DNA from 2 places in the Devosia litorisediminis genome. Region 2 is predicted to be linked to the other one. Evidence: predicted binding sites of a transcription regulator. Region 2 holds the regulator's gene; the other holds the start of a gene.

The links. Region 2 encodes HrcA, which represses chaperone genes, less so after heat shock. Its sites were predicted from a motif close to GTTAGCACTCNCNNNNNGNGAGTGCTAAC; they were not measured.
Region 1: the regulator HrcA is predicted to act here: its motif matches at 4,499-4,527, upstream of KD146_RS12070 (co-chaperone GroES).

The regions. Positions count from the first base shown of each region.
Region 1 is NZ_JAGXTP010000001.1:2,526,221-2,533,889, reverse strand. Features, by position in the region: gene KD146_RS12095 (glycosyltransferase family 2 protein) at 1-385, shown strand, start outside; gene KD146_RS12090 (TSUP family transporter) at 392-1,141, shown strand; gene KD146_RS12085 (BrnA antitoxin family protein) at 1,150-1,386, opposite strand; gene KD146_RS12080 (EF-hand domain-containing protein) at 1,501-2,157, opposite strand; gene groL (chaperonin GroEL) at 2,468-4,117, opposite strand; gene KD146_RS12070 (co-chaperone GroES) at 4,166-4,456, opposite strand; gene KD146_RS12065 (DUF427 domain-containing protein) at 4,639-5,001, shown strand; gene KD146_RS12060 (hypothetical protein) at 5,095-5,286, shown strand; gene KD146_RS12055 (DMT family transporter) at 5,361-6,326, shown strand; gene KD146_RS12050 (hypothetical protein) at 6,390-6,773, shown strand; gene KD146_RS12045 (sigma-54-dependent transcriptional regulator) at 6,770-7,669, opposite strand, start outside.
Region 2 is NZ_JAGXTP010000003.1:400,118-407,786, forward strand. Features, by position in the region: gene pabB (aminodeoxychorismate synthase component I) at 1-409, shown strand, start outside; gene pncA (bifunctional nicotinamidase/pyrazinamidase) at 379-1,050, shown strand; gene grpE (nucleotide exchange factor GrpE) at 1,119-1,715, opposite strand; gene hrcA (heat-inducible transcriptional repressor HrcA) at 1,843-2,916, opposite strand; gene rph (ribonuclease PH) at 3,057-3,773, shown strand; gene KD146_RS17050 (hypothetical protein) at 3,770-3,916, shown strand; gene KD146_RS17055 (non-canonical purine NTP pyrophosphatase) at 3,913-4,554, shown strand; gene hemW (radical SAM family heme chaperone HemW) at 4,544-5,701, shown strand; gene KD146_RS17065 (penicillin-binding protein activator) at 5,698-6,942, opposite strand; gene rsmI (16S rRNA (cytidine(1402)-2'-O)-methyltransferase) at 7,025-7,669, shown strand, end outside.

The DNA of each region.
Region 1 (7,669 bases), on a different contig from region 2:
GCAGTCTATTTCCTTTGCTGTGATTGGCCGTCGCTTTGCCTCGCGCTACGGTTTTATACCGCGATCAGGCAGTTACGACCGCCTGCTTGAGGGGCTGACCCTAGAGCGTACTCTGCTCGTTGCGGTGTTGCTCATGATGATCGGTTTTGCCGCTCTGGTCTGGGGGGTTGGAGAATGGGCCGTGCGCGATTTCGGCCCACTCAATCCGAGCAGGACCATGCGCCCGGTTATCCTTGCCATGACGGCACTGGTGTCGGGCTTCCAACTGATGATGAGTGGCTTCATGTCCTCCATGATCAATATCCCCATCTATGAGCGGCGCGTCGCCGAGGTGCCAACGCCTGACGACCCGATGCAGCGCCGGCGCGAACTGGATCGGACCTGATCCATCATGCTCGATCCTCTGGTTCTGCTGGCACTGGCTGGCGTCGGTCTGCTGGCCGGTTTTGTTGATGCCATAGCAGGCGGCGGCGGCATGATAGCGCTGCCGGCCTTGCTGTCTGCAGGTCTGCCACCTGTCGCCGCCCTGGCCACTAATAAGCTGCAATCGGTGTTCGGCACCGGGATGGCAGCGTTCACCTATTGGCGCCGTGGCTTCATCAATCTGCCAGCGCTGATCCCCGCCATTGCGCTGACCTATGCCGGCAGCTTCTGCGGGGCGCTGATCGTCAAGCAGATCGACACCAGCCTGCTCAACATCGCCGTGCCGATCGCCCTGATTGGTATTGCGCTGTATTTCCTCTTCGCGCCCAACCTGTCCGACGTCGACAAGGCGGCGCGTCTGCCGTTCCATCGGTTTGTCCCGCTACTGGGCTTCGCTGTCGGGTTCTATGACGGCATCTTCGGACCGGGGACCGGCTCGTTCTTCACCATCGGCTTCGTAATGCTGTTCGGTCTCGGGCTTACCAGAGCCTCAGGCAATACCAAGATCCTCAATGTCACCTCAAATCTGGCGGCCCTGACGATTTTCATCACTGCGGGCGATGTCGTCTGGCCTGCCGCTCTGGCCATGGCGGCAGGCCAATTGCTGGGTGGCTACATTGGTGCGCGCACAGGTATTCGCTTCGGCGCCCGGTTGATCCGGCCACTGGTCGTTGTGGTCTCGATCGCCCTGGCCCTGCGCCTGCTGTTCTTCCGCTAGGGTAGGGGTTAAACCTCGTCCAGCCCGGCGGCTGCGCGCAGTGCGTCATTGATGCGGTCCTGCCAGCCCGGGCCATCATCCTGGAAATGCTCCAGCACAGCACGGTCCAGCCGCAGCGACACCATTTCCTTGCCTTCGGGAATGATCTTGGCCTTTGGCGCCGTCTCGACCGGCTTACTCGTCGCCGCCTTGAATGCTGCCTCGGCATTGTCCAGCGCGCTACCCGTCCTTCTTGGTGGTCGCATCGAATCGTCCCCTCAGTTTTGCTCATGCTAGCTGTACGCAGCTCTTGCAGGGGCATTAACATGTGCAACGGGCATGCTGAAATGGTTGAGGGGGCGCGTACGCCCCCGACCTGATCATGCTGAGGTGCTGAAGATGGATGTCAACTGTTCGAGCAGTGTCTGTTGTGCGCTTGCTGTGTAGGCATTCTGGGCAGTGGCCAACAAACTCGTCGTCGTGCCGTCCGTGGTCTCTTCATCTTCTGCGGTTGCCGGTGGTGGCCCACCGGGCGGCGGCCCGCCTGGAGGAGGGCCACCCGGCGGTGGTCCACCGCGAGTTGGTTCGCCGGCCGCACCCGCTGTGTCTTCTAGCGCGGCTTTGACGGAATCGAGAAAGGTCGAGCTTTCGCTCTCGGTGATCGAGCCATCGCCATCTGCATCAATCAGGTCGAACAGCTTCTGCAGTCCTTCACTGCTGATCGAAGTGGCAGCATCATCCGCACCCAACTCGGCGAGGCTCACCGAGCCGTCACTATCTGTGTCGGTGTCGGCGAAGATATCTGCGTTTGATGGCGCTGACATTTGCTGAGCCATGAACGCCATGGTCTGCCGCCGATTGGCCATCTGGACATCGAACGCGTCTTTCTCGCTGCTGGTGACACTACCGTTACTGTCAGAGTCCATTGCCGAGAACAGAGCTTCCGCGCGGCTCTTGCCTTGCGCACTCGATGCACCCTTTGGGACGTTGAGCTCAAGTTCGCTCAACGTCAGGCTGTCATCGCCATTCTTGTCCAAGCGGGCAAAGCTTGGTGGTTGGAAGGCGTTGCGCGTCAGCTGTGAAGCTGATTGTGCGCCTATGCCACTGATTGTCGACATGCCGCTCCTTGTGGTTGTGACCAAAAAACTGGTCGCCTCAACAAAGTGTTGGGTCCAGTTAACCGGGTCTTAACAAGCAGGCTGGAACAGCTTTTGGGCCGCCATGTTTAATGTCGTGGAAAGGTTTCGGTAGGGTTCAAGGAAAAAGGCGCGGTGTTGCCACCGCGCCTTTCTCGTGAAGTCCGTGACTGGGAAGAAACGAACTCCAAAGCTTTCTGGGTCGGACTTCTTAGAAGTCCATACCACCCATGCCGCCCATGCCGCCCATGCCGCCGCCGCCGGGCATGGCCGGTGCGTCAGCCTTGGGAGCCTCGACGATGAGGGCTTCAGTGGTGATCAGCAGCGAAGCAACCGAAGCGGCATCCTGCAGGGCAGTACGAACCACCTTCATTGGATCGATCACGCCCAGCGCAACCAGATCGCCGTACTCGTCGGTCGCGGCGTTGTAGCCGAAGTTGACCGAGGTGTTTTCGAGGATCTTGCCGACAACGACCGAACCTTCAGCGCCAGCATTGTTGGCGATGGTACGGACAGGGCCCTGCAGAGCGCGACGAACGATGGCAATACCAGCGTCCTGATCAGCATTGGCACCCTTGACGGTGATGGCGTTCGAAGCACGCAGCAGAGCGACACCGCCGCCAGCAACAATACCTTCTTCAACGGCAGCGCGGGTAGCGTTCAGAGCGTCGTCGACGCGATCCTTGCGCTCCTTGACTTCCACTTCAGTCGAACCACCAACGCGGATCACGGCAACGCCGCCGGCCAGCTTGGCCAGACGTTCCTGCAGCTTTTCCTTGTCGTAGTCCGAAGTGGTTTCTTCGATCTGCGCCTTGATCTGGCCAACGCGGCCCTGGATGTCATCCTGGGAACCGGCGCCATCAACGATGGTGGTGGTTTCCTTGGTGATCTCAACGCGCTTGGCAGTGCCCAGCATGTCGATGGTCACGTTTTCCAGCTTGATGCCGAGGTCTTCCGAGATCACCTGGCCACCGGTCAGGATGGCGATGTCTTCGAGCATGGCCTTGCGGCGATCGCCGAAGCCAGGAGCCTTGACGGCTGCTACCTTGAGGCCGCCGCGCAGACGGTTGACGACCAGGGTCGCAAGAGCTTCGCCTTCGATGTCTTCAGCAATGATCAGCAGAGGACGCTGCGACTGAACAACCGATTCCAGGATCGGCAGGATAGCCTGCAGGTTGCCGAGCTTCTTTTCGTGCAGCAGGATCAGCGGATCGTCCAGAACCGCAGTCATCTTCTCTGCATTGGTCACGAAGTAAGGCGACAGGTAGCCCCGATCGAACTGCATGCCTTCAACGACATCGAGTTCGGTCTCAGCGGTCTTGGCTTCTTCGACGGTGATAACACCCTCATTGCCGACCTTCTGCATGGCTTCAGCGATCATGTCGCCAATGGCCTTTTCGCCATTTGCCGAGATGGTGCCGACCTGGGCAACTTCAGCCGAAGATGTGATCTTCTTGGCGCTGGACTTGAGCGAAGCAACAACTTCGTCCACGGCCAGATCGATACCGCGCTTGAGATCCATTGGATTGAAGCCGGCGGCAACTGCCTTGACGCCTTCAACAACAATGGCCTGACCGAGAACGGTTGCGGTGGTGGTGCCGTCGCCGGCGATATCATTGGTCTTGGAAGCAACCGAACGCAGCAACTGTGCGCCCAGGTTCTCGAACTTGTCTTCCAGTTCGATTTCCTTGGCAACCGTGACGCCGTCCTTGGTGATGCGTGGAGCACCGAACGACTTTTCGATCACGACGTTCCGGCCCTTGGGGCCCAGTGTCACCTTGACCGCATTGGCCAGGATGTTGACGCCGCGCAGCATTTTGTCGCGTGCGTCAGTGGAGAAGATTACTTCTTTAGCAGCCATGTGAGGCGCTCCTTGAAATGAGTTGAGGACAATGAGGGTGGAAGGCGATTAGCCTTCGATCACGCCCATGATGTCGCTTTCCTTCATGATCAGCAGGTCTTCACCGTCGACCTTGACCTCGGTGCCGCTCCACTTGCCGAACAGCACGCGGTCGCCGGACTTGACGTCCAGTGCGGTCACTTTACCGTTGTCGTCGCGGGCGCCTGGGCCAACCGAGACGATGACGCCCTCGGATGGCTTTTCCTTGGCAGTGTCGGGGATGATGATCCCGCCTTTGGTCTTTTCTTCGCCGTCGAGGCGGCGGACGACCACGCGGTCGTGCAGAGGACGGAAGCCCATGATTTGCTCCTATAGCAGCATTTCGAATGCAATTTCTGAGCTGTTAGCACTCACACAAGGAGAGTGCTAACAGGTGGCAGGGATATAGGATTGAGCCTTTGCAGAGTCAAGGTCGGGTGAACCGCAATCACCCTCGTGCGTTGTTATTATTCAACCAACAAACCCAGAGATGGCAGGCAATCATGACAGCACAATGTCTCGACAAGGATATCAAGATCTCGCCGATTAAGGGGCGGGCGCACGTACTGTTCGATGGCGCCGAGATCGCCAGCTCTACCAAAGCCATGCAACTCGATGAGCCGGGGTCACCGCTACGAATCTATTTTCCGCGCGAGGATATCCAGCCTAGCATTCTCGAGGAAACGGAAACCCGCACCCATTGCCCGTATAAGGGTGAGGCTTGGTACTGCACCATCAAGACCCTGACGGCAACCGGAACGGATCAGGTCTGGTACTATCCCGATCCATGCCCTTTGGTGGAACCTATTCGTGACATGCTCGCCTTTTGGGGGGACCGGATCGAAGTCAGGTTGTCAGAGGTCTAAAGCCGTTGCCATAGCGCCGGTTGGCATGCGGCATGCAGCATCTTTTTCATCCACCCCCTTCCACGCCGCGCCAAGCTGCGCCATAAGGCTTTCATGACCCAGGATAACTCGCTTCAAATCAAGCTGCGCCTCAAGGGCGGCAGCGGCCCTAACGCCAACTGGCATTGGGAACTTCATGACGCCACCGGCAAGGTGGTCAAGACCGGCAGCGCTGTCGGCCCCGAACACAAGGCTTTCGCTACCGCGCGCATGGCCAAGGAAAAGCTCGAAGCAGCCAAAGGCTGATTTCTCACCCGGCGCGCCACCCATGTGCTGCGCCGGTCTCTACCCCATGCCGCTATCCCAGCCACGAGTTGATCGTGTCCCCTCCCAAAGCGACCGTTGCGCCCAACCGCACGCTCAATGCGGGAAGTCCCCTGCGCGGCATCGCGCTCAAGGTTTTGTCAGTATGCTGCTTCGTGGTGATGGCCACGCTGCTCAAGGCGACCGAAACCGTACCGGCGGGTGAACTGGTTTTTTTCCGGTGCTTCTTCGCCATTATTCCGGTGATTGCCTATCTTGCCTGGCGGCGGAAACTGCGCACGGCCCTGCACACCAGCAATCCCCTTGGCCACGTTCTGCGCTCCTTTATTGGCGTGTGCTCGATGGGCATGGGCTTTTTTGCGTTGACCCGGCTACCGCTCCCTGAGACCACTGCGATTGGGTATGCGGCACCACTGCTGATCGTGGTGTTCAGCGCTTTGCTGCTCAAAGAGCGTGTGCATGTCTTCCGCTGGACCGCTGTACTGGTTGGCCTGGTTGGTGTGGTTATCATTTTGTGGCCGCGCCTGACGCTGTTCTCCAGCGGCGCGCCGATTGGCAACAGCGAAACCATTGGTGCAGCAGCAGCCTTGGGGGCAGCGGTGTTCTCTGCATTCGCCATGATGCAGGTTCGAAAGCTGGTCCAGACCGAGCGTACCGAGACGATCGTCATCTACTTCTTCATGTGCGCTAGCCTATTGTCGTTGCTCACCATCCCGTTGGGCTGGGTCAAACCGACGCCTGAACAGGCGGTGCTGCTTATCGGCGCAGGTTTCGCCGGCGGGGTAGGGCAGTTGCTGCTCACCTCCTGCTATCGCTACGCGGACATGTCGGTGATTGCCCCGTTCGAATATGTCTCGCTGATCCTGACTATCATCATCGGTCTGGTGGTGTTCGCGGAGGTGCCCACCATTACAATGATCGCTGGCGCCCTGATCATTGTCGCCTCGGGCATCGCCGTGATTTTGCGCGAACACTATCTTGGGCTCGACCGTGCCAAATCCCGTGAGGCCAGCACGCCTTGAAGCTCTCCTGCCAGCCTTCATTCTGGCATCGGCTGTCACGGGTGTGATCGTGGAGGAATATCGATGAACGTGGTTGCAGCATACATCAGCGCAATATTGCTGGCCGGCCTGGCCGTTTTTCAGGCAGCACTTGCCATGGGAGTCCCCTGGGGGCGGTTTGCCTGGGGTGGACAGCATGGTCGTTTACCGGTCGTTTTGCGCGTCGGTAGCCTTGCAGCCATTCTCATCTATATTGGCTTGCTGGCCATCCAGATGCAGAAGGCCCACGTGCTGCAACTCTTGCCAATAGGGGACTGGATCGACGCTGCCGCTTGGGCGGTAGTCGTCTTCTACCTGCTGGGCATAGTGGGAAATGCCGCTTCACGCAGTGTGTCAGAGCGCTGGGTCATGACACCTTTGGTCAGCATGCTCTTTATTTTGTCTCTTGTGATCGCGCTTGGGGCTTAACTCGCTGACGCCAGTTCCGACCAGCCTTGCCGCTTCCGATAAATGGTCGACGGACTGATTTCCAGCGCTGCTGCAGCAAGCGAGACATTGCCGCTGAAACGAGCGATCGCATCTTCAATGATGCGCTGTTCCTGCTGCCACATTGGCAGGATAGGTGGCCGACGCTCGCTGCGGGGCTGGGTATCAACCGCTGGTGTCACGCCACGTGATTCAATATCTGCCGCGCTCAGCATCGTCGCCGTGATCTCGCCGCCATCGAACATGACCACCAGACGGCGTACGAGGTTTTGCAGTTGGCGCACATTGCCGGGCCATTCAGCCGCTGTCAGCATACTGGAGACCTCGGCCGAATAATCGCCAAAGCTCTTGTGCTCTTCGGTTGCGTAACGCGCCAGGAAGTGTCGCGCCAGCACCATGATATCTGTGGGGCGCTGGCGCAGGGGTGGCAGGTGAATTGGCAATACATGCAGCCGGTAGAACAGGTCCTCGCGGAACTTCTTTTCCGCAATAAGCTGCATGGGGTTGCGATTGGTCGCGCAGATCACCCGCACATCGACATGCCGAACACCAGCTTCGCCGACCCGACTAAGCGTTCCGGTCTGCAGGAAGCGCAGCAATTTTGATTGCAGCGACAGGTCCATTTCCCCGATTTCGTCGAGAAACAGCGTGCCACCGTCAGCCAGTTCGGCAGCGCCCTTGCGATCTTCATGGGCGCCGGTAAACGCGCCCCGGGCCACGCCGAACAACTCGCTTTCCATCAGATCGCGCGGGATCGCCGCGCAATTGATGGCCACCAGGCGCTTGCCGGCGCGTTGGCCCTTGGCGTGCAATGCTTCAGCACAGACATCCTTGCCGGTGCCGCTTTCGCCGGTGATGAACACGGGGGCTGATGATGT
Region 2 (7,669 bases):
GCCCAATCCCGACACATTCCGTTTCATGCTGGCGCCCGAACGGCTCGACAGCCAGAACCTGTGGCTGGCCCACAAAACCACCAATCGGGCCTTTTATGACGTCCCGCGCCAGCGCGCCCATGCCGATCATGGCGTCGATGAGGTGGTGTTTCTCAACCAGCGCGACGAACTCACCGAGGGTTCGATCACCAATCTGTTCATCGAACGCGATGGCATTCTGTACACCCCGGCTTTGGCTGCGGGTCTGCTGCCCGGCACGCTGCGCGCCGAGCTGCTCGCCAGCGGCAAGGCTGTCGAGGCGGTTTTGACGCTTGCAGACCTTGGCACCGCCGATGCACTCTGGCTGGGCAATTCGGTGCGTGGCCTGCTGCGGGCCGAATGGGTGCAGCCCCCGGTTCAGTTGGAGTAACGCCAGTGACGATTTCGATTTCCCCGCGCGACGTGCTGGTCGTGGTCGATGTGCAATATGACTTCCTGCCCGGCGGTCATCTGGCGGTGGCCAATGGCGACGAGGTCGTGCCGCTGATCAATGCGCTGGCCAGAAAGTTCGCCAATGTGGTCTTCACCCAGGACTGGCACCCGGCCAATCACATCTCCTTTGCCAGCCAGCATGCAACCAAGGCGCCCTTCGAAACCATCGAGCTTGATTATGGCACCCAGGTGCTCTGGCCCGATCACTGTGTCTGGAACAGCCATGGCGCCGAACTCAGCCGCGATCTCGACATTCCCCATGGCCAGCTGATCATTCGCAAGGGCTATAACCGGGCCATCGACAGCTATTCGGGGTTCCAGGAAGCCGACCGCGAAACCCAGACCGGGCTGGCCGGCTATCTCAATGAACGCGATATCGGCCGGCTTTATGTCGTCGGGCTGGCCACCGACTACTGCGTCGGCTGGACCGCCATTGATGGCGCCGCGAGCGGTTTTGACGTCACTGTCATCGAGGACGCCACCCGCGCCATCGACAATGATGGCTCGCTCGACAAGGCCTGGGCCGCCATGGCCGAAGCCGGCGTCACCCGCATCATGAGCCGCCAGATCCTGGGCTGAACGCCAGCCCCCAAACGAAAAATCCCCGCTTGCGCGGGGATTCACGTGAAACGCTTCGGATTGAAATCCTAGGCGCTCTTGTCGACGGTTTCTTCGCTTGACGCATGGCTGGGGCCGCCCTTGGCAACGCCGACCATGGCGGGGCGCAGAATGCGGTCGCCAATGGCAAAACCGGCCTGCACCACCTGCACCACAGTGCCTTCGGGCTGGCTGGGATCGGGCACTTCAAACATCGCCTGATGCTTGTGCGGATCGAATTTCTGACCCTTGGCGTCGATCGGCGTCACGCCATGCTTGGCCAGCAGGCGCTGCATTTCGCGCTCGGTCATCTCGATGCCTTCGATCAGGCTCTTGGTGGTCGCATCGCCATTTTCGCGTGCCTCTGCAGGCAGCACCATCAGGGCGCGGCTCAGCGCATCGGTGGCGCTCAGCATATCGCGGGCAAAGCCGGCAATGGCATAGCTGCGCGTGTCATTGACGTCGCGCTCGGTCCGCTTGCGCAGGTTTTCCATCTCGGCCACGGTGCGCAGCACCCGGTCCTTGAGTTCTGAATTTTCCGCGCGCAGGGCCTCAATCGGGTCGATCTGTTCGACGTTGTCGGCGGTCTCTTCAACCGGGATTTCGACTTCGGGCGTTTCGCCCGAGGCGGCGTTCTCGTCGCTCATGATTGCTGTCTTCCGCAAATACCAAACAATTTGCCCCGCATATCGGCCAATATGAGGGCTATTTCAAGTCCACCCGGTATTCTCCCCATGCCCAATGCGGCACCGGGGCGGCTACCGGGCCTCTCCGCTAGCGCTTGCGCGCCATCATGGCCGTGATGACGTGAGCGGTATAATCGACCACCGGCACGATGCGCGCATAGTTCAGCCGCGTCGGTCCGATTACCCCCAGCACGCCCACCACTTTGTCATTGGCGTCCTTGTAGGGGCTCAGGATCACCGAGGAACCCGACAGCGAGAACAGCTTGTTCTCCGAGCCGATAAAGATGCGCACGCCCTGCGCCTTGTCGGCATCGCCCAGCAGATCGAGCAGCCCGTCCTTGCTTTCCAGCTCATCGAACAATTGGCGCATGCGCAGCAATTCGTCGCTGGCCATGGTGTCATTGATCAGATTGGCGCGGCCGCGCACGATCACTGTGGGGGCATTGCTGGGCGAACTCTGGCTCAGCGTGGCAATACCCGCATCGACAAGTTTTTGGGTCAGCTCATCCAGCTCGGCCCGCTGTTGGGCGCGTTGTGCGGCCAGCACCTTGCGGGCTTCGGCCAGCGTCCGCCCCACCACATGATGGGCGATGTAATTGCCCGCCTGGGTCAGCGCGCTGGCCGTCAGCCCCGGCGGGGTTTCCAGAATGCGGTTTTCCACCTGACCATCTTCGCCCACCAGAATGGCCATGGCGCGATGGTTATCAAGCCGCACGAATTCGAGATGGCGCAGCACCATGTCGGCCTTGGCGGTGATCACCACCCCGGCCCCATGGCTCAGCCCGCTCAGCAATTGGCTGGCTTCGGTCAGCACATCCTCGACCTGGCCGCGCTGCTGCCCCTGGATCGACTGGGCAATCTGGCTGCGCTCGATCTCGTTGACCGCGCCCACTTCAAGCATGGCGTCCACAAAGAACCGCAGCCCGTCCTGGGTCGGGGCACGGCCCGCCGATGTGTGCGGCGCTGCGATCAGTCCGAGATCTTCAAGATCGGCCATCACATTGCGCACCGAAGCGGGGGATAACCCCCCTTGCAGCATGCGGCTGAGATCGCGGGAGCCCACTGGCGCGCCCGTATCCAGGTACCGCTCCACAATCTTGCGGAAAATGTCCTGGCTGCGGGCGTTGAGCACACTCAAAAAATCTTCCGGGAGCTTGCTCATGATTATTCGATAAAATCGTCCGCTTTAACTGTGGTCTCTTATTTAGGCGCATTGCTGCCTCCCGCCAAGCGTCCGCGGCTTGTGAGGCGGCGCTATGAGGGTTAAGAGGCGGTTAACTGCAATCGCCAAGTGGATTTCTGATGCGCCCTTCAGGACGTCAAGCCAACCAGATGCGCGCCGTCGCCATTGAACGCAACGTCGCCATGAAGGCGGAAGGCTCCTGCCTCGTCTCGTTCGGCAACACCAAGGTCATGGTCACCGCTTCGGTTGAAACCACGGTCCCGGGCTGGATGCGCGGCAAGGGTCAGGGCTGGGTCACGGCCGAATACGGCATGCTGCCTCGCGCTACCGGCAGCCGCAATCGCCGCGAGGCGACCGCCGGCAAGCAGACCGGCCGCACCCAGGAAATCCAGCGCCTGATCGGCCGCAGTCTGCGCGCCGTGGTCGACATGCAGGCCCTCGGCGAAGCCCAGATCACACTCGATTGCGATGTGCTCGAGGCCGATGGCGGCACCCGCACCGCCGCGATCACCGGCGCCTATGTGGCGCTGGCTGACGCCATCAGGTGGATGGATGAGCGCAAGCTGACCAAGGGCAAGGCGCTGCGCGATTCGGTGGCCGCGGTTTCCTGCGGCATCTATCGCGGCGCTCCCGTGCTCGATCTCGACTATCTCGAAGATGTCGAAGCCCATACCGACGCCAATTTCGTCATGACCGGCGCCGGCAAGTTCGTCGAAATCCAGGGCACAGCCGAACAGCAGCCCTTCAGCCGCGACGAGCTCAACGCACTCATGACCCTGGCCGAACAGGGCATTGGCGAACTCACACACATTCAGCAGGCAGTACTCTCGGCATGATTTCCTGGCTCAAGAATCTCGTCACCGCCAAACCGGCACCGCGTCAGCCCAGCACCATGCGCGATGCCTCGCCGGAAAACTGCGCGCTGTGGCGCGATGTGTCCCGGGCGCTTGATGCCAAGCCGAAAGGGTCGAGCAAGTGAGCCTTCCCCGTCTGCGCGCTGGCGACAAGCTGGTGCTGGCCACCCACAATTCCGGCAAGCTCACCGAATTCCGCGAGCTGTTCGAACCCTTCGGGCTGCAGATTGTCTCGGCGGGTGAGCTGGGTCTGCCCGAGCCCGAGGAAACCGGCACCTCCTTTGCCGAAAACGCCCGCCTCAAGGCCCATGCCGCCGCCAGGGCCACCGGCCAGCTGGCGCTGAGCGATGATTCGGGTCTGTGTGTTGATGCGCTCAATGGCGATCCCGGCGTTTACACTGCCGACTGGGCCGGCGTGCCGCGTGACTTTGGTCATGCCATGCAACGCGTGCAGGATGCCCTTCAGGCCGCTGGTGCCACCACGCCGCAGCAGCGCAGTGCCTCGTTCAATGCCACCATGTGCCTGGCCCATCCCGATGGCCGCGACGTGCTCTATGTCGGCAAGGTCGAGGGCCAGCTGATCTGGCCACCGCGCGGCAGCATCGGTCATGGCTATGATCCGATGTTCATGCCCGATGGCCACACCATCACCTTTGGCGAAATGCCCGCCGAAACCAAACACTCATGGGCCCCGGGCCAGCAGGGGCTCAGCCATCGTGCGCGCGCCTTCAACCAGTTTTTCGAGGCCCAGATTGAGAAATAACCCCAACGATCTGTTCGGGGTCTATGTGCACTGGCCCTTCTGCGCCAGCAAATGCCCATATTGCGATTTCAATTCCCACGTCCATCGCGGTCCCTTCGATGAGGATGGCTATGTCGCGGCCTATGAGCGCGAGATCGCCCATGCCGCCCAGCTCACCCCCGGCCGTGTCGTGCAGTCGATCTTTTTTGGCGGTGGTACCCCCTCGCTGATGTCGCCCAGCACAACGGGCCGCATCATCGATGCCATTGCCAGCCACTGGACCGTCGAGCCCAATGCCGAGATCACGCTTGAGGCCAATCCGACCAGCGTTGAGGTTGATCGCTTCCGGGGTTTCCGCACTGCGGGCGTCAATCGCGTCTCGCTGGGCGTGCAGTCGCTGCGCCCCGGCCCGCTGGCCGAACTGGGCCGTCGCCATTCCGTCGAGGAAGCCGTGGCCGCAGTGCGCATCGCCCAATCGGTGTTTGAGCGCTCCAGCTTTGATCTGATCTATGCCCGTCCCCGCCAGACGCTTGACGACTGGGAAGACGAGCTCAAGGAAGCGCTGTGGATGGCGCAGGGCCATATCAGCCTTTACCAGCTGACCATCGAGCAGGGCACGCGCTACTTCGACCTGCACGCCGCCGGCAAGCTGGCCATGCCCGATGAGGATCTCTCGGCCGATTTCTACGAGATGACCCAGGAGCTGACCGCCGCGGCCGGCCTGCCCGCCTATGAGATTTCCAACCATGCGCGCCCCGGCCAGGAGAGCCAGCACAACCTGCTGTATTGGCGCTATGGCGAATATGCCGGCATTGGTCCGGGGGCCCATGGCCGCCTGATGATCAACAATCAGCGCCATGCCACCGCCGACGAGAAAATGCCCTTTGACTGGCAGAAGAACGTCGTCGCCAATGGTCACGGCATGGTGGTCGACGATGTGCTGACCTGGGAAGAACAGGGCGACGAATTCCTCGTCATGGGGCTGCGCCTCAAGGAGGGCATTTCGCCCGCGCGCTTTACCGCCATTTCCGGTCGGCAGATCAATGCCGCCCAGATCGCGGCGCTCAAGGGCTATGGCTTTGTCGAAACCCTGCCCAATGGCAATATCCGCGTCACCGACCGCGGCTGGCCCGTGCTCGACGCCGTCGTGGCCGATCTGGCTGCCTAGAGCTTGGGGCCTTCGAGCCGGCTCGCCCCGCCTGCGCCCACCTGCATAAGCGCCAGCGCATATTCGCTGCGGCCATTGCTGAGGAACCGGAACACCCCGTCACGGCCGTTAAATCCGGTCGGGGCGGTCATCAGCATCGGGTTATAGGGCGGATTGGCCAGCGACAACGTGTTCACATTGGCCAGAATAGTGGCGGTATAGGCGATGGTTGCCAGCGCATGCGGCTGGCTGTTGAACCGCGCCTGATAATCGGCCCGGATCGCGGCCATCCCCGCCGGATCAACGGCTGGATAGAGCGCCCCGCTCAGCGATGGCGTGGCTGCAATGGTCGTGTCGCCCTCCCAGTCGGCCGAGCCGACAATCTGCACATCCGCCGGGCTGACCCCGGCCTGCGCCAATTGCGCACCAAAGGCGGGTGCCGTGGCGCGGTCGGGAATGAACAGCGTATCGATCAGCCCTTTCTTGATCAGCGGCAGCGCCTGACTGACCACCTGGCTGACCTCGCTGGCGCCCGAGAACGTATAAACCGCACTGGGGGACAATCCCGCCTGCACCGCCTGCTGGCGGAATGCGGTCTGCAGTGCCTGACCATAGGCCGAGCTGGGAAAGGCCCCGGCGACGCCGCGCCGTCCCTTGGCTTTGACATAGCTTAGCGCCCGTTTCATCTCCATGTCGGGCAATACGCTGAGCAGATAGACCCCCGGTCCGGCCGCACCCGGATTGTTGGAAAACCCGATCAGGGGCACGCCCGCCGCGCGCGCCGCCGCGCCCGCAGCCGTCACCGAATCGCCGCGCAATGGCCCCAGGATCAGCTTGGCGCCCGAAGCGATGGCGGCCTGGGTGGCGCTGGTTGCCCCGGCCACCGTGCCGCCGGTATCGCGCAGGGTAATCGTGGTGTTCTCTGCAATATTGGGATTGGCCTCGATAAAGGCCATGGCCAACCGGCTGCCATTGGCCATGGACTGGCCCACACTGGCCAGTCCCGCATTGCCGGTCAGTGGCAGCAGCAGCGCCACCTGTACCGGTCCGCGACCAAACACCTGACCCGGTCCGGCGGTGGTCAATGGCGTCATGGTCTGGCCAGCTGTAGGCTGGCTCGAACCACCAAAGCCGAAATCAATGGTGCGCGAGGCAATATGGATGGGCGAACAGGCGCTCAGCACAAACAGGCCGACGATGGCGAAAGCCTGTGTTATGCCCCTTTGCGCAAGGCGATGACCTGTTCTTGTCCAACCGGTCATTGCGGCCCTTTCAATGCTAGCAGTCTGTTAACAGTTTGGGACCAATTGCTTAACCAATTCTCAACCTGCGGAGCCAGCACTCATGGCTGAAACCAGCCCGGGCTATTTCATTGCCGGCAACACCTTCACCGCGCCGCCACTGGCGCCGGGCCTGTATGTTGTGGCCACCCCGATCGGCAATCTGCGCGACATCACCATCCGCGCGCTCGAGACTTTGGCCGCGGCCGAGGCGGTGCTGTGCGAGGACACCCGCATGTCCGCTCGCCTCCTCGACCACTATGGCATCAAGACCCGCCGCATTGCCCTGCATGAGCACAATGAGCGCGCCAAGGCCGACGATATCGTCGCCCGCATCGCCGCCGGCGCCACCTTCGCCCTGATTTCCGATGCGGGCACGCCTTTGCTGTCCGATCCCGGTTTTCCGCTGATCCGCGCCATGGCCGAAGCGGGCCAGCCCGTTTTTCCCATTCCCGGGGCCTCGGCTTTGCTCTCGGCGCTGGTGGTGGCGGGCCTGCCCACTGACGCTTTTGCCTTTCACGGTTTCCTGCCGCCCAAGGCAGGCGCCCGCGCCAATGCCATCAAGGCGCTGGGCGATTCACGTGAAACCATGGTCTTTTATGAAAGCCCGCGCCGTCTCGACGATACGCTGGCGGCGATGGCCGAGATCTTCGGCGAGCGCCAGGCCGCCGTCGCACTGGAACTGACCAAGCGCTATGAGCGGGTGCAT